Regions from separate parts of the Bradyrhizobium elkanii USDA 76 genome, predicted to be linked through region 2. Evidence: predicted binding sites of a transcription regulator. Region 2 holds the regulator's gene; each other region holds the start of a gene.

Region 1 (7,384 bases), 4.4 Mb from region 2:
GTAACCTCGACTTTTCATATCTGGTCATTGCCGGGCTTGACCCGCGCACGACGACTGATGCGCGAAGCATTCATGTCCCATGGACCTGCATACGCAACGTGAGCCAGCTCATGTACCGCGGCAGCATCTGTGCCTAACCCGGTGTCAGGCAACCAGTTTCGCGAACAGGTCGGCGTCGACATTGCCGCCCGACAGCACGATGACGACGTTCTTGCCCTTGGCATCGATCCGCCCGGCAAGCAGCGCGGCGAGTCCGACCGCGCCGCCGGGCTCGACCACGAGCTTCAGCTCGCGATAGGCGAAGGCGACGGCGGCGCCGACTTCGTCATCGGTGGCGTTGACACCGTTCGCCAGCAGCTTGCTGTTGATGGCGAAGGTCAGCTCTCCCGGCATCATCGCCATCAGCGCATCGCAGATGGTCCGCGCCGCGACCGGATGCGCCTCGCGATGTCCGACCTTGAGCGACAGGGCGTGATCGTCATAGCCCGCGGGCTCGGCGACGATCACCTGGGCCTGCGGATATTTCGCTTTCACCGCGGTCGCGACGCCCGCGATCAATCCGCCGCCTGAAGCCGGCGCAACCACGATGTCCGGCGTCAGTCCGAGCGCAGCCATGTCCTCGGCGATCTCGCGGCCGGCGGTGCCCTGGCCCGCGATCACGAAGGGATCGTCGTAGGGGCGCACCAAGGTCGCGCCGCGCTTGCCGGCAATGCCGTTGGCGATCGCCTCGCGGTCGTCGCGATCGCGGTCGTAGAGCACGACTTCGGCGCCATAGGATTTGGTGCGCTCGCGCTTGGTGATCGGCGAGTCCGCAGGCATCACGATGGTCGCCTGCATGTTGAGGATCTTGGCCGCCGCGGCGACGCCCTGGGCGTGGTTGCCGGAGGAGAACGCCACGACGCCGCCGCTCCGCTTGTCCTGCGGGATCGAGGCGAGCTTGTTGAAGGCGCCGCGAAACTTGAACGATCCGGTCCGCTGCAGCATTTCGGGCTTGAGGAAGACCTGGGTGCCGACGCGTTCGTTGAGAACGGGGAAAGTCAGGAGCGGTGTGCGCACCGCGAACGGCGCGACCACCCTTGCGGCGGCATCGATGTCCGCGGCAGCGACGGGTGGATTGAGAACGGTGTCCGTCATTCGCGATTTGTATCGCGGCGACGGGCTGGCGGGCAAGACGCTTTAGCGTGACCCAACTAGCGTGAGTTTGGCTGAGGTGTCGGCAGGACGGCGAAATGGTGCTCTTCGGCACCAAATTCGAACGCCTCCCCCTCGCCATCCGGCGGCGCGGGACGGACGTTCATGCAACGGTCGATGAACACCCGGGCCGACGCCTGCCAGGTGTGGAGCGCGGCGAAATCGACGCAGGCCTGCCGCGGGATGCTGAGCGCTTCCAGGCAGGCATGGCGCAGATCCTCGTCGAGCACACCGACTGGCGCCGCGCCGATCACGTCGCGGGGACCGGTGACCGGAAAAGCGGCAACCGGCAGGCCGCTCGCCAACGCTTCAAGCAGCACCAGACCGAACGTATCGGTCCGGCTCGGGAAAACGAACACATCGGCCGCGGCATAGATCTCAGCCAATTCTTCCCCATGGCGGGCACCGAGGAACACGGCGTCCGGATATTTCCTCTCCAGCGCCGCCCGCGCCGGGCCGTCGCCGACCACGACCTTGGTTCCCGGCAAATCGAGATCGAGGAAGGCCTCCAGGTTCTTCTCCACCGCCACCCGGCCGACGCTGAGATAGACCGGCTGCGGCAGGCAGAGATCGACGTCGCGCGGATGGAACAGCGCGGTATCGACGCCGCGCGACCACAGCACCACGTTGCGGAAGCCGCGCTGACGCAACTCGGCCGCCAGCGCCGGGGTCGCCGCCATCACCGCCCGGCTCGGCCGGTGGAACCAGCGCAGCGCCCGCCACACCCAGGCTTCCGGGACCGGCGTCCGCGCCGAGACGTATTCGGGGAAGCGGGTATGGAAGCTCGTCGTGAACGGCAGGCCGCGCTTGCGGCAATAGCGGCGCGCCGCAAGCCCGATCGGGCCCTCGGTCGCGATATGGATGCTGTCGGGCCTCGCCGCCTCGATCAGACTTGCGACCTTGGCCCGGTAGGGCAGCGCCAGCCGGAGATCGCGATAGCTCGGCATCGCGAAGGTGCGGAACTCGTCCGGCGTCAGGAAGCTCACCTCGACGCCGAGCGATTTCGCCGCCTGTGCCATCATGGTCAGCGTGCGGACAACCCCGTTGACCTGGGGATGCCACGCATCGGTCGCGACCAGGATATGCGTCATGCAGCGCGTGCCGTCACTCGCGGAACCGGCGCGATCCGGCGCACCGGGTCGGTCCAGGTGATGATCTCGAAATGGCCGTCCTCATGCTCGGCCAGCGCGGTGCAGCTCTCCACCCAGTCGCCGCAATTCATGTAGCGGATGCCGTGCTCGTCATGAATCGTCGCGTAGTGGATGTGGCCGCAGATCACGCCGTCGCAGCCGTGGCGCCGTGCCTCGCCGGCAAGCGTCGCCTCGAACGCGCCGATATAGTTCACCGCCTTCTTGACCTTCAGCTTGGCCCATTGCGACAGCGACCAGTACGGCACGCCGAACATCTTGCGGAAGAAGTTGACGAAGCGATTCATCTGGATCGCGAAGTCGTAGGCCTTGTCGCCGAGATGGGCGAGCCAGCGCGCGTTCTGCACCACGAGATCGAAAATGTCGCCGTGGATCACGAGGTAGCGCTTGCCGTCCGCGCCGGTGTGAACGGTGTTCTCCACCACGTCGATGCCGCCGAAATGCGTGCCGTAATATTTGCGCAGGAACTCGTCGTGGTTGCCCGGGACGTAGATCACCTTGGCGCCCTTGCGCGCCTTGCGCAGCATCTTCTGCACGAAATCGTTATGGGTCTGCGGCCAGTACCAGTTCGACTTCAGCGCCCAGCCGTCGACGATATCACCAACGAGGTAGATCGTGTCGGCATCGTGAGAGCGGAGGAAGTCCAGCAGGCGGTCGGCTTGCGAACCGCGGGCTCCGAGATGGACATCGGAGATAAACAAAGTGCGAAAGTGCCGCTCGGGACTTTCTTCACTCAAGGAGTCACTTCCCATGCCTGTGCACCTAACAGATTCCTGTGACAAGGCGATGACGATCCCCGCGACCCAAGGCCCCACAAACAGTTAACGAGAATCAGCAGCACGCCCCTGCCCTGCGGATAACAGCAGCGTGCGACAATCTGGCGACATCGGCGGTCGCGGCTGCGTGGAAGAGGCGGTGTGTTGCCTGCGTAACGCGATGGAACGACGCGAGGTGCGTAGCCCGGATGAAGGGAAGCGCAATCCGGGGAGCTTCCGCGCATCATCCGTTCCCGGATTTCGCTACGCTTCATCCGGGCTACAAGTCACGGCAATCAGTAGTACTTGTGAAAGTGATGCACCGGCCCATGGCCGCGGCCGACGGCAAAACGATCGGCAGCGGCGATTGCTTCGGTGATCCAGGCCTTGGCGTTGCGCACGGAGGTCTCCATGCCCTCGCCCTTCGCGAGCTCCGCTGCGATCGCCGAGGACAGCGAGCAGCCGGTGCCATGCGTATTGGCGGTCGCAATGCGCGGCGCAGCCAGCGCGATGCTGCGCTCGGCATCGATCAGATAGTCGATGCTGTCGGCGCCGTGGCCGTGGCCGCCCTTGACCAGCACCGCGCGACATCCCATCGCCAGCAATCGCTTGCCTTGTCGCTCGACGTCGGCCTCGCTTGAGGCGACCGGCTCGTTGAGCAGCGCGGCCGCTTCCGGCAGGTTCGGCGTGATCAGCGAGGCCAGCGGAAACAGCAGGGTCTTCAGCGCATCGACCGCCTCGGCGGCAAGCAGCCGATCGCCCGAGGTTGCGACCATCACCGGATCGAGCACGATGTGGCGCGGCGCCCAGCGCCTCAGCCCATCGGCGATCGCCGCGATCGTCTCGGCCTGTGCCACCATCCCGATCTTGACCGCGCCGACCTCGAGGTCGGAGAATACCGCGTCGATCTGGGCGGTGACGAATGACGCGGGCACCGGATGGATTCCGCTGACCCCCATGGTGTTCTGCGCGGTCAGCGCCGTGATCGCGGAGGCGCCATAGACCCCGAGCGCGGCAAAGCTCTTGAGGTCGGCCTGGATGCCCGCCCCGCCCGAGGAGTCCGAGCCGGCAATGGTGAGCGCGACCGGCGTCATCGTGCAGCACCGGCGGTTGATACGAATGCGACCATCGCGAACAAGACCATGGCCTGTCCTAGCCCGACCGTGGATCGACGGCAAGTTCGCCTGACTTTACCACGAGTTGGCCTTGCCTTGACGCCGCCTTGCCCACTTCTTGTCCCCTTGCCTTGGCCGCCCGTTTTGGGCCTATAGTCGCGGAAATCCCCGGAGACGACTTTGATGGTTCCTTTCTTCGTCCAGATCAAATGCAAGCTCGGCCAGTCCTACACCGTCGCCAACGCGCTGGCGGAGGCCGAGATTGCGTCCGAGATCTATTCCACCGCGGGCAACTACGACCTCCTGGTCAAGTTCTACGTCGACCACGACACCGACATCGGCCATTTCATCAACGAGAAGGTTCAGGTGATCCCGGGCATCCAGGACACTCTCACCATCATCACCTTCAAGGCGTTCGGCGCGAAGTAGATCATGCCCACGAGCGCACGATGAGATTGGGTCGAGCTTGAACGGCGTCGAAAGTTCACCTCTCCCTTGGGAGAGGTGAACCGAAACCGCGGCGAGCCGATTCAAGCAAAACTCATCCCGCTTTACGACTCCTTCTCCTTCTTCACCGGCTTCGGCGGTCCCTCGACCGGCGGCAGCGACTTGATGTACTCGGCGATCGCGTCGCGGTCGGACGACGAGAGTTGCGAGGTATTGCGGATCACGCGCACCATGGATCCGCCCGCGCTATCGCCGTCCGGCGTCTGGCCGCTCTCGAGGAAATAGGCGATATCCTTCACACTCCAGTCCGAGATCCCCCTCGGCGTGATGTTGGGCACCCAGCCTTCGCCCTCCGGATTCGGACCACCGGCGAAGCGCTGCGCGATGACGATGCCGCCGAGGACATTGCGCGGGCTGTGGCACTCGGCGCAGTGGCCAAAGCTGTTGACGAGATAGGCGCCGCGATACCAATGCGCCGAGCGGCTTGCATCCGCGATGAACGGCTTGCCGTTCATGAACAGCAATTTCCAGACGCCGACATTGCGCCTGATGTTGAACGGAAACGGCAAATCGTGGTCGCGCACCTTGCCGGCGACCGGCGGCAAGGTCTTCAGATAGGCGAACAGGTCGCGCACATCGCTGACCTTGGCGTGCTGATAGGACGGGTACGGAAACGCCGGGAAATAGTGCGCGCCCGATGGCGAGGTGCCCTTCATGACCGCCGTGACGAAATCGGCCTCGCTCCAGCGGCCGATGCCGTCGTTCGGGTCGGGCGAGATATTCGGCGCATAGAATGTACCGAACGGCGAGGTGATCGCGAGCCCGCCGCCGAGCCTCGTGCGGTCGTCCTGCTTCGGCACGGCATGGCAGGAGGAACATCCTCCAGCATTGAACGTTGTGAGGCCGTTGGCCAGGTCAGGCTGATAGGCTGGCAGCGCGCCGGCGGCAACGGTCGCGGGGATCGTCAGCCACCAGAACACGCCGACGCCGATTACGCCGGCCAGTATCGCCAGGAGGAAAATTCGTCGCAGCATTCACCGATCCGTCATTGGTCGCGTCAGTTCATGGACCAGTATGATGGCAACCAGTCGGACAAGCTCGCATCAAATTTGCCGCACCCACGATCATTTGGGGAATAAATCCGAAAAGCCGCTGTTTGAAGATTGCAACCATCCTGTGACGTCAAAGGGGAGAGAACCATGTCGAACAAGACCTTGCTTGCCACGCTGACGCTCGGCGCCGCCATCGCCCTCGCCGGTCCGGCCTTTGCCGAGAAGTTCACGGCGAAGCTGGATAGCAAGAGCGAAGTGCCGCCGAATACCAGCGCCGGCACCGGCACCGCCGACATCGACTACGATGCCGCCAGCAAGAAGTTGAGCTGGAAGCTGACCTATTCCGGCCTCTCGGGCCCGGTCACCGCCGCGCATTTCCACGGCCCCGCCGAGGCCGGCAAGAATTCCGGTGTCGCGGTCGCGATCCCGAACGCGACGTCGAGCCCTGTCGAAGGCAGCGCAACACTGACCGACGCGCAGGCCGCCGATCTCCTCGCCGGCAAGTACTATGTCAACGTTCACACCGCGGCCAACCCGGGCGGTGAGATCCGCGGCCAGGTGACGAAATGAGCTAAATCAAAACTGTTAACTTGAGCTGCCCATCAAGACCAGCGACGGCATTTCTGTTTTATGCGGAGCTTCGTCTCTCAATTGGAAGGGTTCTCCGAAACGACGATCCCTTGCTTAGATTACTTAGTGTGTTGTTCCAGACCAGAGATTCGATGGATTTCTGGTACGCCTCAAATATGAAACATATCGCCCACGCCAACTCCTCCATGCCTCAAGATGTCGGCACCTGGCTCCTGATCGAAGTCGCCAACGTACCAACCTTGCACATCGACGCCAGCGGTCGCCCAGCTGCCGGCGTACACGAACGAGGAGCCGGTCGACAAAAACACATCTGCCCCAGATACTCCGGGGAGATACCTGAAAATATCGTCCTTTCCATCACCGCTGAAATCGCCAACGTACCACTTTCCGCTATTTCCGGCACCAGTCCAACTACCAGCGTCGACGAATGAGGAACCAGTCGACAAGAAGACGTGTGCGCCGGATACTCCCGGCTCGTACCGGAGAATATCCGACTTACCGTCACCATTGAAATCGCCGACGAACCATCCCTCACTACCGTTGCCAGCGGGTGTCCAATCGATCGGATTAGCGAAATCGGTACCGTTTGAAAGCAGCACCTCCGCTCCCGAGACGCCGGCTTCGTATCGGAATATGTCGTCCTTGCCGTCGCCGTTGAAGTCGCCAACGTACCATTTCCCGTCATTGCCCGCTGGCGTCCAATTGGTCGGACTACCAAACGAGCTGCCATTGGAGAGCAGAACCTCAGCACCGGAGATGCCTGGATCATACCGGAGCACGTCGCTTTTTTCGTCACCGTTAAAATCACCAACGAACCATCCCTCGCTGCCATTACCCGCCGGCGTCCAACTTTTTGCGCTTCCAAAGTTCGCTGAGGCATTTAACTGAACTTCCGCCCCTGATACCCCTGCAGAGTAGGAAAAGATGTCGTCTAGACTATCGCCATTGAAATCACCGACGTACCAACGACCATCATTGTCGACTGACGTCCACGCGCCACCGTAGTGAAATTGCGTAGGCTCGACGAATACGCCGTAGGTGCCTGTATTCGAACCAAACGCGCTCGCATCGACGTAGTATAGTCC
Region 2 (7,384 bases):
CGAACGCGTCTACTCCACGCCGGCTTCCTGCGGCGTGAACTCATACACCGACGAGCAGAACTCGCAGGTCACGACGACCTTGCCGTCCTTCACCATCTCGGCGCGGTCGTTCGGCGCGAAGCTCTTCAGCATACACGACACCGCATCGCGCGAGCAGGAGCACTGCGCGCGCAGCGTTTGCGGGTTGAAGACGCGCACGCCGCGCTCGTGGAACAGGCGATAGAGCAGCCGCTCGCCGGACAGATCGGGATCGATCAGCTCGACATCCTCGACCGTCGAGATCAGCGACTGACCCTCGACCCACGCATCGTCATCCGGCACGGAATGCGCGGCGGTGCCTTCCGGCGCATCGCCGGGATGCAGATCGGCCTGCTTGGCGCGCTCGGGCGCCCTGGGCAGGAATTGCAGCAGGATGCCGCCAGCGCGCCAGCGCAGCTTGCCGCCCTCGCCGCCGCGCATCTCCTCGCCGACCGCAAGGCGCACCCGCGTCGGAATCTGCTCCGAGCGCAGGAAATATTCATGGGCGGCCTCTTCCAGGCCGCCGCCGTCGAGCGCGACCAGTCCCTGGTAGCGGCTGGTGTTCGAGCCCTGATCGATTGTCATCGCGAGGTGGCCCTTACCGAGCAGCTCGCCCGAGCTCTGGCCATTCTTCAGGCGCGATGCGTCGTAGCGCGCATAGGCGCGCAGCCGGTCAGGCGCCTGGAAATCGACGATCAGGAGCGACACCGGACCGTCGGTCCGGGTCTGCAGAATGAAGCGGCCCTCGAACTTGACCGACGAGCCGAGCAGCGTGGTCAGCACGATCGCCTCGCCGAGCAGCTTGCCGACCGCGGGCGGATAATCGTGTTTGTGCAAGATCTCGTCGAGCGCGGGGCCGAGCCGGGTCAGCCGGCCGCGCAGGTCCAGCGCGCCGACCTCGAAGGCCAGCACGGCATCGTCGACAGGAACGGCTGAGGGCGCGCGAACCGGCGCCTCGGGCGTGATTTTGATGTCGGGGGATTGTGAAACCATGGCGCTCTATCTGGGGTCTCGGACCGCAAAACGAAAGGGGTTCACTCAACGCGAGATCGTCGTCCCGGCACAGGCCGGGACCTATGACCACGGGATTTTGTCGCGGCACAAGGCGTCTCCCCTTGTGCCTCTTTCATCGGCCGCAGCGTATGGGTCCCGGCCTTCGCCGGGACGACAGCATTGAATGGGCGCTACGCGACCGCGTCGAAACACCAGGCCAGGATGCCCTTCTGCGCATGCAGGCGGTTTTCCGCCTCGTCGAACACCACGGATTGCGGCCCGTCGATCACCTCGTCGGTGACCTCCTCGCCGCGATGCGCGGGCAGGCAGTGCATGAACAGTGCGTCCGGCTTGGCGAGCGACATCAGCTTGGCATTGACCTGATAGGGCCGCAGCACGTTGTGGCGATGCTCGCCCTCCTTGTCGCCCATCGACACCCAGGTATCGGTGACGACGCAGTCGGCGCCGCGCACGGCGGCTTCCGGATCGCTGCCGAGCATGATCGGCGCGCCGGTCGCCTTGATCCAGTCGCGCATCGGCTTCTTCGGCGACAGTTCCGGCGGGGTCGCGACATTGAGCTGGAACTTGAACCGCTCGGCGGCATGCGCCCAGGAGGCCAGCACGTTGTTGTCGTCGCCGGTCCAGGCCACGGTCTTGCCTTCGATCGAGCCGCGATTTTCCTCATAGGTCATGAGGTCGGCCATCACCTGGCAGGGATGCGAACGCCGGGTCAGGCCGTTGATGACGGGGACGGTGGCGTGGGCAGCGAGCTCGAGCAGCGCGTCATGGTTGAGGATGCGGATCATGATCGCATCGACATAGCGCGACAGCACGCGTGCGGTGTCGGCGATGGTCTCGCCGCGGCCGAGCTGCATCTCGGCACCGGTCAGCATGATGGATTCACCGCCGAGCTGGCGCATGCCGACGTCGAACGACACCCTTGTGCGGGTCGACGGGCGCTCGAAGATCATCGCCAGCGTCTTGCCTTCGAGCGGCTTCCTGCCCTTCTCGTGCGCCTTCAGCTTCGCCTTCATGGCGGCGCCGGCGGACAGCATGTTGCGCAGCTCGCCGAGCGGCAGCTCGTTGATATCGAGGAAGTGACGGACCGGCTTGCTCATTATCCCGCCGCCTTCTTCGGCTGCGCCGCCGACAGTACAGAGCACGCGCGCTCGAGCGCGGTGATCGACGTATCGATCTCGGCCTCGGTCACGATCAGCGGCGCCAGGAACCGCACCACATTGTCGCCGGCACCGACGGTGAGCAGCTTCTCGTTGCGCAGTGCTGCGATCAGGTCACCCGACGGCACCACCGCCTTGACGCCGATCAACAGCCCCTCGCCGCGCACCTCCGACAGCACGCCGGGATAGCGGTCGACGACGGAAGCGAGCTTCTGCTTGAGCAAGAGCGACATCTTCTGCACATGTTCGAAGAAGCCGGGTTTCAGCATGACGTCGAGCACGGCATTGGCGGCGGCGACCGCGAGCGGATTGCCGCCGAAGGTCGAGCCGTGCGAGCCGGGCGCCATGCCGGCCGCAGCCTGCGCGGTCGCCAGCACCGCGCCGATCGGGAAACCGCCGCCGAGCGCCTTGGCCAGCGACATCACATCCGGCGTGACGCCCGTGCGCTTGTAGGCGAACAGCTCGCCGGTGCGCCCCATGCCGGTCTGCACCTCGTCGAAGGCGAGCAGCAGGCCGTGCTCGTCGCAGAGCGCGCGCAGCGCCTTGAAGAACGCCTGCGGCGCCGAGCGCACGCCGCCCTCGCCCTGCACCGGCTCGATCAGGATGCCGGCGGTGTGTGGACCGATCGCCTTCTTCACCGCCTCGATGTCGCCATGCGGCACCTGGTCGAAGCCGTCCATCGGCGGGCCGAAGCCTTCGAGATATTTCGTCGAGCCGGTCGCCGCCAGCGTGCCCAGCGTGCGGCCGTGGAAGGCGCCCTCGAAGGTGATGATGCGGTAGCGCTCGCCATGGCCCTTGGAGAAGTGATAGTGGCGGACCAGCTTGATCACGCCCTCCATCGCTTCGGCGCCGGAATTGCAGAAGAACACGAAGTCGGCAAAGCTCTGCTCGCACAGCCGCGCGGCAAGCGCCTCGCCGTCCGGGCTCTTGAACAGGTTCGACATGTGCCAGAGCTTGGTCGCCTGTTCCTGCAGCGCCTTGACCAGATGCGGATGCGCGTGCCCGAGCGCGTTGACCGCGACGCCCGAGGTGAAATCGAGATAACGGTCGCCGTTGGTTGCGATCAGCCAGGCGCCCTCACCGCGCTCGAAGCCGAGATCGACCCTGGCGAAGACGGGGAGCAGATGCGACGTGGCAGCGTTGGTCATGGCGTTCACTGACGGTTTTTAAGCCGACAATTGCCGCGCGCCTTGACGCCAGCGCAGCAACGGCCAGCTTCGGAAAACAAAACGGCCGCCTTTGCGGGCGGCACGTGGTGGGCATTCTATGCTGCGGTCAGTAAGTGTCAATCGCCACGAAGTGGCCTTCCTGCAATGCGAAACGAGCGCAATCCGGAGCATTCCGGTGCGGTGGAAAAGCCTCATCGCGATGCTTAACTGTGTGGGAACATGTGGACGCACGGCCGCGGACTCTTGCGCCAGAGTCACGCCATATTGTAGCGTTTGGCCTGTCGGGTACGACATCTCGTGCGGCGGTACTGGACCCTCTAAGTAGCCTTCGTGTCTCGCGTAAACGTTCGGGCGCAACACCGTGCCCGGCGAGGGCTAAGGGATTCTGGCCGCAGGGATATTTGTCCAGATTGGCTCGCAGCGCCGCTCCAATGATTGGCCGGCGCTACGCGAAGGGAAGAATGCGATGACTGTATTGACCTGGTCCGACGATCGCGTCGAGCAGCTGAAGAAGCTCTGGGAGTCTGGCCTGTCGGCCAGCCAGATCGCGGCGGAACTTGGCAATGTGACGCGAAACGCCGTGATCGGCAAAGTGCATCGGCTCGGCCTCTCCGGCCGCGCCAAGGCACCCTCCACGGCCGCGCCGCGGCAGCGCAAGGCCCGCCCCGCCCAGCACATGATGCGGGTAGCGCGGCCGGTGTCGCGCGGCAACACCGCGCTGGCGCACGCCTTCGAGGTCGAGATGGAGCCCGATCCGATCTCCTACGACAATGTGGTGCCGATGAGCCAGCGGCTGTCGCTGCTCGAGCTCAACGAGGCCACCTGTCACTGGCCGGTCGGCGATCCCTCGAGCCCGGAATTCTTCTTCTGCGGCGGCAAGGCGCTCGCCGGCTTGCCCTATTGCGCACATCACTCGCGCGTCGCCTACCAGCCCGCCGCCGATCGCCGCCGGCCGTCGGCGAAACCGCAGATCAAGTGAGCACTCGGGAAAAGACGGAAGAACTCAAAAACAAATCCCCGCGAAAGCGGGGATTTTTTTGTGGCTCGTGGCCCATTACATCACCGGCGTCGTCCCGGCGAAAGCCAGGACCCATAATCACTAATGCGTGTTGTTAGAAAGCCGTCTGGCCACGTGCCGATTACGCCGGCCGCGGCGTATGGGTCCCGGCTTTCGCCGGGACGACGCCGGTGATGCGGCTTGCGATGGCCACGCGCCCGTTACGGCTGCGGCTCGGCCTTGGCAAAGCGGTCGTCGAGCGCGTAGCCGGCGCCGCGCACGGTGCGGATCGGATCCTGCTCGCGGCCGGGATTGAGCAGCTTGCGCAGGCGGCCGATATGCACGTCGACGGTGCGCTCATCGATGTAGATGTCGCGGCCCCAGACGCTGTCGAGCAGCTGCTCGCGGCTGAACACGCGGCCGGGATGCTCGAGGAAGAATTCGAGCAGGCGATACTCGGTCGGCCCGAGATCGATCGGGCGGCCGGAGCGCGCCACGCGGCGCTTCTCGCGGTCGAGCTCGATGTCGCCATAGGTCAGCACGGTCGCAAGCCGCTCCGGGCTCGCGCGGCGCAACAGGCCCTTCACCCGCGCCAGCAGTTCCGGCACCGAGAACGGCTTGACGATGTAATCGTCGGCGCCGGTGGCAAGTCCGCGCACGCGCTCGCTTTCTTCGCCGCGCGCGGTCAGCATGATGATCGGAAGCTGCTTGGTCTCGGGCCGCGCCCGCAGGCGACGGCACAGCTCGATGCCGGACAGGCCCGGCAGCATCCAGTCGAGGACCACGAGGTCGGGAACGCGCTCCTTCAGCCTCGTGTCGGCATCGTCGCCGCGCCCCACCGTCTCGACATCGTAGCCTTCCGCATCGAGGTTGTAGCGCAACAGCGTCGTCAGCGCTTCCTCGTCTTCGACTACCAGAATGCGTGCGCTCATCGGTTTAAGTTCTTTCTCTGTGGTGATCCGTTGCCCAGACGCAAACCGAAACGCTTACTTCCTTGAGCATAGTCCCCGCGGAAACGATTTGTCGCGAGGATCATCCAGTTTCGCTCTTGCCGGTCCCGCACTTGCCGATCATGCCTCAGTTGCCCGGCACCGTGGTGGCAAAAGTGGTCATGTCCCCCTTCGGGCGCTTGTCGGTGATCTGCTGGCCCTCGATCATGTAGAACACGGTCTCGGCGATATTGGTGGCGTGATCGCCGATCCGCTCGATGTTCTTGGCGCAGAACATCAGATGGATGCAGAACGAGATGTTGCGCGGATCTTCCATCATGTAGGTGAGCAGTTCGCGGAACAGCGAGGTGCAGATCGCATCGACCTCCTCGTCGCCCTTCCAGACGTTCATCGCCGCCGGCAGGTCGTGCGCGGCGTAGGCGTCGAGCACCGACTTGACCTGCGACAGCACGAGGTCGGTCATGTGCTCGAGGCCGCGGATCAGCTTCAGCGGCTGGAAATCGCTCTCCAGCGCCGCGACGCGCTTGCCCATGTTCTTGGCGAGGTCGCCGATCCGCTCGAGGTCGGTCGCGACACGCATCGCGCTGACGATCTCGCGCAGGTCGATCGCCATCGGCTGGCGGCGCGCGATCGTCAGCACCGCGCGCTCTTCGATGTTGCGCTGCAGATTGTCGATCTCGATGTCGGCGGCGACCACGCGCTTGCCGAGCGCGACGTCGCGACGGATCAGCGCGTCGACCGACTCGGTAATCATCCGCTCGACCAGGCCGCCCATCTCGGCGACCAGGCGCGTCAACTCCTGCAGATCGCTGTCGAATGCCTTGGCGGTATGTTCAGAAGCCATCGCTTGTCTCCCTCAACCATGATCCCGGGGATCATGGTTTCGTGTCCTGAATTTTAGCATGATCCGATCGGAAAACCGGTTCCCACTTTTCCGGATCATGCTCTAGCCGAACCGGCCGGTGATGTAGTCCTGGGTGCGCCGATCGCTCGGTGAGGTGAAGATCTTGTTGGTGTCGTCGAACTCGATCAGCTCACCGAGATACATGAAGGCGGTCTTGTCGGAGACGCGCGCCGCCTGCTGCATGTTGTGGGTGACGATCGCGATCGTGTAGTCCTCGGAGAGCTCCTGGATCAGCTCCTCGACCTTGGCGGTCGAGATCGGGTCGAGCGCCGAGCACGGCTCGTCGAACAGGATCACCTCGGGGCGCACCGCCACGGTGCGCGCGATGCACAGGCGCTGCTGCTGGCCGCCGGAGAGCGACAGGCCGGAGGCGTTCAGCTTGTCCTTGACCTCGTTCCACAGCGCGCCGCCGCGCAGCGCCTTCTCGACCCGGTCGTCCATCTCGGACTTCGAGATCTTCTCGTAGAGGCGGATGCCGAAGGCGATGTTCTCGTAGATCGTCATCGGGAACGGCGTCGGCTTCTGGAACACCATACCGACCCGCGCGCGCAGCAAGTTGAGGTCGAGCTTGGGGTCGAGAATGTTGGTCTGGTCCAGCATCAGCTGGCCGACCGCGCGCTGGCCCGGATAGAGGTCGTACATCCGGTTGAAGATGCGCAGCAGGGTCGACTTGCCGCAGCCGGACGGGCCGATGAACGCCGTGACGCGGTTGGTGCCGAGCGTCAGGTTGATGTTCTTCAGCGCGTGGTGCTCGCCGTAATAGAAGTTGAGGTTGCGCACCGTGACTTTCGGCGGCGCTTCCGGCAGCGGAACCTGGGGAACGTGGCCCGCGGCAGTCGTGGAGACGGAAAGCTCGGTCATTTTGCGGCCCTTTCGGCACCAAGGATACGCGCGCCGATATTCAACGCGAGCACGGTGAATGTGATGAGCAGCGCACCGCTCCACGCCAGCTCTTTCCAGTAGGCGTAGGGGCTCTGCACGAAGTTGTTGATGGTCACCGGCAGGTTGGCCATCGTCTTGGTCAGATCCAGGCTGAAGAACTGGTTCGACAGCGCGGTGAACAGCAGCGGCGCGGTCTCGCCGGCGACGCGGGCGGTCGCCAGCAGCACGCCGGTGATCAGACCCGATCGCGCCGCACGATAGGCGATCCGCTTGATCACCAGCGAACGCGGCAG
Region 3 (7,384 bases), 1.5 Mb from region 2:
TGTTCGCAACAGCATATTCCTTCTGATAGGCGAAGCGCCGTGCGAACAGCACGTCGAGTTGGGCGTCGGTCATGCCGCCGCCCTTGCCGCGATAATAGTCGCGCAGCTTCACCTCGTCGCGGAACTGGCGCTGACCCGGCGTGTGGTCCATCAGCGACATCAGCCGCACGTCCGGCCGGTCGATCAGTTCCTTGGCCTCGGCAACCACGTCCGGCATCGGGACCTCGCAGCGCAAATGCAGGAAGTGATCGGCGCGCAGCAGATTCTCCTCGCGCGCCGCCGCGATCGCCGCCGCCAGCACGCCGGCGCGGCCGTCGACATCCTCGGCGCCGTCCTCGCGCCAGACCCGCAGCGAATCCAGCACCGTGGTGATGCCTGAGGTCGCGAGCTGCCCGTCATAGGAGATCACGGCCGCGACCGGATTCCAGAACACCTTCGGCCGCGGCACATAGTGCATCTCGAGATGGTCGGTGTGCAGCTCGATCAGCCCGGGCATCAGGAGGTCGCCGCCGGCATCCTCGGCGGCCTCGGGCGCCCTGCCCTCGCCGAACTCGGCGATCTTGCCGCCTGATATCGCGACCCAGCCCTGCTCGATCACGCGATCGGCGAGGACCAGCCGGGCGTTGCCGATGATGGTGTCTTGCTTGACGGTCATTTCAAACGGTCCTTCAGGCAGCAGCCGCGAACGAGGTCACATCGACGATGCGGTCAGCAATCAGATGACGGATTTCGTCGTCATGGACAATCGCGACCATCGCGACGCCCCTGGTTTTCTTCTCGGCGATCAGCTCGACCACCACGGCGCGATTCGCCGCATCGAGCGAAGCGGTCGGCTCGTCCAGCAGCAGGATCGGCAGGTCCGAGATGAAGCCGCGCGCGATGTTGACGCGCTGCTGCTCGCCGCCGGAAAAGGTCGAGGGCGGCAAGGTCCACAGCCGCTCCGGAATGTTGAGCCGGCGCAGCAGCTGGCCGGCGCGCGCGCGGGCCTCCTCGCGCGCCACGCCGTTGACGATCAAGGGCTCGGCAACGACGTCGATCGTCGCCACCCGCGGCACGGCGCGCAGGAACTGGCTGACATAGCCGATGGTCGAGCGGCGGATGCTCAGCACTTGGCGCGGCTCGGCGGTGGCAAGGTCGACAACCTTGCCGTGATGGCGGATGCCAATCCGGCCGCTGTCGCAGCGGTAGTTGCCGAAGATCATTTTCAGGATCGAGGATTTGCCGGCGCCCGACGGGCCCGACAGCACCACGCACTCACCCGGATCGACGTGGAACGAGACGCCGCGCACCACGGGCAGTTCGACGCCGCCCTGCAGGTGCATGGTGAAGGTCTTCTCGGCGTCGGCAAGTTCGATCATCGCGGTCATTGGCACGCTCATGGCGGAAGAATCGAGGAAACGAGCAACTGCGTGTAAGGCTCGCGCGGATCGTCGAGCACCTGGTCGGTCAGGCCGGTCTCGATGACGCGGCCGCCCTTCATCACCATCACGCGATGCGAGAGCAAGCGCGCCACCGCCAGATCGTGGGTCACGACGATCGCGGCGAGCCCGAGCTCGCTGACGAGGTTGCGCATCAGGTCGAGCAAACGCGCCTGCACCGAGACGTCGAGGCCGCCGGTCGGCTCGTCCATGAACACCAGCCGCGGCTCGGTGACGAGGTTGCGAGCGATCTGCAGCCGCTGCCGCATGCCGCCGGAGTAGGTCCTCGGCGCATCGTCGATGCGGCCGGTATCGATCTCGACCCGCTCCAGCCAGGTCGACGCGGTGTCACGGATGCGGCCGTAATGATTCCAGCCGACCGCCATCAGCCGCTCGCCGACATTGGCGCCGGCCGACACGCCCATGCGCAGGCCCTGCGCCGGATCCTGGTGCACGAAGCCCCAGTCGGTGCGAAACAGGAAGCGCCGCTCGGCCTCGCCCAATTCGGCGAGATCGCGCAGCACGCCGTCGCGCATCCGGTAGGACACCCGGCCCGCGCTCGGCGCGAGCTGCGCCGAGAGCAGCTGCAGCAGCGTCGACTTGCCGGAGCCGGACTCGCCGACGATCGCCAGCACCTCGCCGGGATAGAGCGCGAACGAGACGTCGCGGCAGGCGGCAAGCCGGCCGTAATCCTTGGCAAGCCCCTCGGCCACCAGCAACGGCTCGTCGTTGTCGAGGCTCGATAGCTCAGACATGCGCCTTCTCCTTGTGCGGCGCCGCGCTCTCGGTGCCGTGATGGCCGGCCGCCTGGCGCTGCTCGCAGAAGTCCGTGTCGGAGCAGACGAACATCCGCCCGCCCTTGTCGTCGGTGACGATCTCGTCGAGATAGGAATTGTCGGCGCCGCACAGCGCGCAGGGCGCGTTGAAGCGGTAGCGCGTGAACGGATGATCCTCGAAGTCCAGCGACACCACCGTGGTGTAGGGTGGGATCGCGTAGATGCGCTTCTCGCGGCCGGCGCCGAACAGCTGCAGCGCCGCGCAATTGTCCATCTTCGGATTGTCGAACTTCGGCGTCGGCGACGGGTCCATCACGTAGCGCGCGTTCACCTTCACCGGATAGGCGTAGGCGGTGGCGATATGGCCGAAGCGCGCGATGTCCTCGTAGAGCTTGACATGCATCAGCCCGTATTCGGCGAGCGCGTGCATGCGCCGCGTCTCGGTCTCGCGCGGCTCGAGGAAGCGCAACGGCTCGGGGATCGGCACCTGATAGACCAGCACCTGTCCGGCATGCAGCGACGCCTCGGGAATGCGATGCCGGGTCTGGATCACGGTCGCGTCCGTGGTCGAGGTCGTGGTCGCGACGCCAGCGGTCTTGCCGAAGAATTTGCGGATCGAGATCGCGTTGGTGGTGTCGTCCGAGCCCTGGTCGATCACCTTCAGCACGTCGTCGGGACCGAGGATCGCGGCCGTCACCTGCACGCCGCCGGTGCCCCAGCCATAGGGCATCGGCATCTCGCGGCTCGCAAACGGCACTTGGTAGCCAGGGATCGCGATCGCCTTGAGGATCGCGCGGCGGATCATCCGCTTGGTCTGCTCGTCGAGATAGGCGAAGTTGTACGTCGGCGCGTTCATTCCGCGGCCTCCTGCATTTCCACGGCCGCGCTGGCTTCCGCAAACTCCTGCCGCAGCTTGCGCAACAGGCCGAGCTCGGACTGGAAGTCGACATAGTGAGGCAGCTTGAGATGCTCGACGAAGCCGGTCGACTGGACATTGTCGGAGTGCGACATCACGAACTCCTCGTCCTGCGCCGGCGCCGCCGCCTCCTCGCCGAGCTCGCGCGCACGCAGCGCGCGATCGACCAGCGCCATCGACATGGTCTTGCGTTCGCTCTGCCCGAAGGCGAGGCCATAGCCGCGGGTAAAGCACGGCGCCTCGGTCGTCGAGCCCTTGAACTGGTTGACCATCTGGCACTCGGTCAATTCGATCCAGCCGAGCGGCACGGCAAAGCCCGCGTCCTCGGCGAAGAACTCGACCTCGACCTCGCCGAAGCGGATCTCGCCAGCGAAGGGGTGATTGCGGCCGTAGCCGCGTTGCGTCGAGTAGCCGAGCGCGAGCAGGAAGCCCTCGTCGCCGCGCGCCAGATTCTGCAGCCGCAGATCGCGATCAGCCGGAAAGCTCAGCGGCTCGCGCGTGAGGTCGCCGACCGGCGTGTCGCTATCTGCCTGCGGCGAGGGTTCGATCAGACCATCACGGCCGAGAATGTCGGTGACCCGCGGCGTGGCGGCCTGCGAGGCTTCCGCGGTCGCCGGCTGCTCCGGCACAAAGCCTTCCGCGAGCTGCGGATCGAGCAGGCGATGGGTGTAGTCGAAGGTCGGCCCCAGGATCTGGCCGCCCGGAACGTCCTTGAACGTCGAAGAGATCCGCCGCCGCACCTGCATCTCGCCGGTGTTGACCGGCTCGGTGGCGCCAAAGCGCGGCAGCGTGGCGCGGAAGGCGCGGACCAGGAAGATCGCCTCGATCATGTCGCCGCGCGCTTGCTTGATCGCGAGCGCCGCGAGCTCGCGGTCGTAGAGCGAACCTTCGGTCATCACACGATCGACACCAAGCGCGAGCTGCTCGGAGATCTGTGCCAGCGTCACCTCGGGCACGTCGCGGTCGCCGCGCCGCTCATGCGCGAGCAGCCGATGAGCATTCTCGATGGCGCGCTCGCCTCCCTTGACGGCTACATACATCGCTCACCCTCCGCTTGCGATCAGCCGCGTGGTGCGCGGGATCGCCACAATGGCATCGTCATGGACCAGCACGACATCGATGCCGCGCGGGAACAGGGCTTCGTTGATCGCAAGCCGCTGGAACAGGTCGCGTGGCTTGATCATCGCCTGCAACACGGCGCTGCCGTCGATGCCGGGCCCTTTCAGCTCGAAAGCCGGGCCCTGCGACAGGCTGTCGACCTGCAGGATCAGCGTGGTCGACCGGTCAGGATATTCGCTGCTGCCGAATGTGAATCGATCGAGCGCCGGCAAGCTCGCGGCGTCGCCGACCAAAGCGAAGCTCGCGATCGAGGAATCGGTGATCACCGGCGCGCTGGCGTGAAACTTCAGCCAGCGGGCGACGTCCGGCGTCGCCGACATCGCAGCATCAAGCCAGATCGGCGTGTCGTGATCGAACAGCGTCAGCGCGATGGCGGCCGAGCCGCGCATCATGCCGGCCGGTGTTCCCACGCTCGCGGCGACGCGCTGCACGCTGCCCGGGCGCGCCATCGCATCCATCACGGAACGGAAAGTCGACTGCGCCGACAGCACCTTGTCGGCAAAGCCCGCGGGCATTTCGGCAATCGTCGTCATTGCATCATCCCTCACCGCGCACCATCGTGTAGAAATCGACCCGCGTCGCCGCGGTTTCCGCTGCCTTGCGGCCTCGTTCAGCGTTCATGGCGACGCGCAGCGGCGCGATCACCTTGGCCTCCACCTCGCCGGACAGCTCCGCCGACTGCATCATGGCGTCGCACAGCGCGATCATCTGCGCCTTCCGCGCGTCGCGGCCGAGCGTGTAGCCGAAGCCGACCTCGCCGGTCGCAAGCCGCACCGCCGCGCGCGACACCGTCGCCTCGCCGAGATTGAACGGCGCACCGTCGCCGCCGATCCGCCCGCGCAGCATCACAAGGCCGTTTTCCGGCTCGCGCAGGTTCTCATGCGCGGGCACCGCGATCGCCGCCAGCCTGCCGGCGATATCCGCAGCGGCGGCGTGCGCCAGCACCGTCATCGCGGCCTTGCGCTGGGCCTGTTTGCTGTTTGGTCCGGTCGAACTCATGGGCAAACCTTTGGGCAACCTTGCTTGCATCAAGTTGTCTATGATACTAGACAACTTGATAGCGGAGCGCCATGACTGTTTCGTGACAAACCAAAGATTTCTGGTATCACCGCGCCATGAGCATGCAGGAAAGTTCCGGCGTCGCCTTGTGGCGGCAGGTCGCCGACGGCATCGAGCGCGGCATCGCTGACGGCCGCTTTGCCGCCGGCGAAAAGCTGCCCGGCGAGATGGAGATCGCCGAGACGTACCGGGTCAACCGGCACACCGTGCGGCGGGCGCTCGCCGCATTGGCCGAGCGCGGCCTGGTGCGCGCCGAGCGCGGCAGCGGCACCTATGTCGAAGCCCAGCGCCTCGCCTATCCCCTGCGCTCACGCACGCGATTTTCCGAGATCGTCGGCGCCGGCGGTCACGAGCCGCGCGGCCAGTTGATCGAGGCAGGCGACGACGTTGCCAATCGCGAGATCGCACGCGAACTGGGCCTGAAGATCGGTGCGCCACTGATCCGGATCGAAGCGGTGCGCCTCGCCGACCGGACGCCGATCTGCGTTTCCACCACCTGGCTGTCGGCCGAGCGGTTTCCCGATGCCGGCAGCGTATTCGCCAACGTTCGCTCGATGACCAAGTTGCTCGGACATTACGGCGTCAAGGACTACCACCGCGCCTCGACCCGGATCACCGCGGCGATCGTCGATGCGACCGACGCCGCGCGGCTCGACCTGCCGCTGGGACGACCCGTGCTGGTGGTCGACGCCACCGACGTCGACATGCTGGACCAGCCGCTGGTGACCAAGCGCTCGCGCTTCGCCGCCGAGCGCGTCGAGTTTCTGGTCGAGAACGGCTGACGTGCTTCTGCTCCCTCGCCCCGCTCTTGCGGGGAAAGGGTTGGGGTGAGGGGCTGTCTCCGCGACTTCGAAAGCTTTGAGTGTGCGGAGAGTCCCCCTCACCCGGAATTTGCGCTGCGCGAAAATTCCGGCCTCTGCCCGCACGCGGGGAGAGGCGAAGAAGAAGCTACACCACCGCCCTTTGCCCGATGATCGCAAAGCGCAGCTTGCTGGAGATGAAATCGATCGCGGCAACCGCGATCAGGATCATCAGGATCAGGAACGACACCTTCTGCCATTCCAGCACGCGGATCTGCTCGGCGAGTTGCAAGCCGATGCCGCCGGCGCCGACGATGCCGATGATGGTCGCCGAACGGGTGTTGGACTCGATGAAGTAGAGCACCTGCCCGGCGATCACGGGCAGCACCTGCGGCAGCAGGCCGAAGCGGATCTCGTGCAGCGGGTTGCCGCCGGAGGCGCGGATGCCCTCGACCTGCTTGCGATCCGCCGCCTCGATCGCCTCCGAGAACAGCTTTCCGAACGCGCCGAAGTCGGACACCATGATCGCGAGCACGCCGGCGAACGGGCCGAGGCCGACGACGTTGATCCAGACCAGCGCCCAGATCAGCGTGTCGACGCCGCGGATCGAATCGAGGAAGCGGCGCACCGGAAAGCGGATCAGGTTGGAGGGGATGATATTGCGCGCCGCCAGCAGGCTGACCGGCAGCGCCAGCAGCGCGGCAAGCGTGGTGCCGAGCAGCGCGATCGACAGCGTCTCGCCGAGCGCCTGCATGTAGAGCGGGAACGACGAGCCCGGATTCGGCGGGATCATCAGCATGGTGATCCAGCCGAGCTGGCTGAGGCCCGCGATCAGCCTGGACGGCGAGAAGTCGAGATCGACCAGGCCGAACACGAAGATCGCAAACGCCGCCACGATCATCGCCGGCAGCGCCAGCCGCGCCGAGGCGGGCCGGTCGAAGGCGTCGGGATATTTCGCGCGCAGCTCGGGCGTATCCGGCTTCGGCAGCTGGCTCATCGCCGGGTCTCCTTACCGAATAGCCGGCCGCGCAGCCAGCCGGTCGAGATATCGATGATGAAGACCGTGATGATGATGGTGACGAGGATGGCGCTGACGTCGGAATAATAGAACTTGCGGATCGCGACCACGAGTTCCTGGCCGATGCCGCCGGCGCCGACAAAACCCATCACCGAGGCTTCGCGGACATTGATCTCGAAGCGCAGCAGCGCGTAGCTTGCATAGCCGGCCGAAACCTGCGGCAGCACGGCAAAGCGCATGCAGGACAGCCAGCTCGCGCCGGTGGAGCGGATGCCCTC

Evidence for each region. The regulator PhoB, encoded in region 2, activates phosphate uptake and scavenging genes when phosphate is short. The targets are predictions, from matches to a motif close to TGTCATNNANCTGTCAT.
Region 1: a site for PhoB is predicted at 3,115-3,131, ahead of JEY66_RS16845 (UDP-2,3-diacylglucosamine diphosphatase). Genes of this name have one in related genera too.
Region 3: a site for PhoB is predicted at 5,300-5,316, ahead of phnF (phosphonate metabolism transcriptional regulator PhnF). Genes of this name have one in related genera too.

What each region holds. Positions count from the first base shown of each region.
Region 1 is NZ_CP066356.1:3,530,356-3,537,739, reverse strand. Features, by position in the region: gene JEY66_RS16860 (hypothetical protein) at 1-4, shown strand, start outside; gene JEY66_RS16855 (threonine/serine dehydratase family protein) at 145-1,134, opposite strand; gene JEY66_RS16850 (glycosyltransferase family 4 protein) at 1,191-2,282, opposite strand; gene JEY66_RS16845 (UDP-2,3-diacylglucosamine diphosphatase) at 2,279-3,091, opposite strand; gene thiD (bifunctional hydroxymethylpyrimidine kinase/phosphomethylpyrimidine kinase) at 3,391-4,188, opposite strand; gene JEY66_RS16835 (Lrp/AsnC ligand binding domain-containing protein) at 4,393-4,638, shown strand; gene JEY66_RS16830 (c-type cytochrome) at 4,761-5,690, opposite strand; gene JEY66_RS16825 (CHRD domain-containing protein) at 5,856-6,278, shown strand; gene JEY66_RS16820 (M10 family metallopeptidase C-terminal domain-containing protein) at 6,449-7,384, opposite strand, start outside.
Region 2 is NZ_CP066356.1:8,277,325-8,284,708, forward strand. Features, by position in the region: gene JEY66_RS39235 (Hsp33 family molecular chaperone) at 10-1,011, opposite strand; gene argF (ornithine carbamoyltransferase) at 1,203-2,129, opposite strand; gene JEY66_RS39245 (aspartate aminotransferase family protein) at 2,129-3,337, opposite strand; gene JEY66_RS39250 (GcrA family cell cycle regulator) at 3,825-4,337, shown strand; gene phoB (phosphate regulon transcriptional regulator PhoB) at 4,577-5,287, opposite strand; gene phoU (phosphate signaling complex protein PhoU) at 5,433-6,149, opposite strand; gene pstB (phosphate ABC transporter ATP-binding protein PstB) at 6,252-7,070, opposite strand; gene pstA (phosphate ABC transporter permease PstA) at 7,067-7,384, opposite strand, start outside.
Region 3 is NZ_CP066356.1:6,813,633-6,821,016, forward strand. Features, by position in the region: gene JEY66_RS32675 (alpha-D-ribose 1-methylphosphonate 5-triphosphate diphosphatase) at 1-655, opposite strand, end outside; gene phnL (phosphonate C-P lyase system protein PhnL) at 669-1,367, opposite strand; gene phnK (phosphonate C-P lyase system protein PhnK) at 1,376-2,173, opposite strand; gene JEY66_RS32690 (alpha-D-ribose 1-methylphosphonate 5-phosphate C-P-lyase PhnJ) at 2,166-3,050, opposite strand; gene JEY66_RS32695 (carbon-phosphorus lyase complex subunit) at 3,047-4,150, opposite strand; gene phnH (phosphonate C-P lyase system protein PhnH) at 4,154-4,762, opposite strand; gene phnG (phosphonate C-P lyase system protein PhnG) at 4,767-5,228, opposite strand; gene phnF (phosphonate metabolism transcriptional regulator PhnF) at 5,345-6,070, shown strand; gene phnE (phosphonate ABC transporter, permease protein PhnE) at 6,237-7,085, opposite strand; gene phnE (phosphonate ABC transporter, permease protein PhnE) at 7,082-7,384, opposite strand, start outside.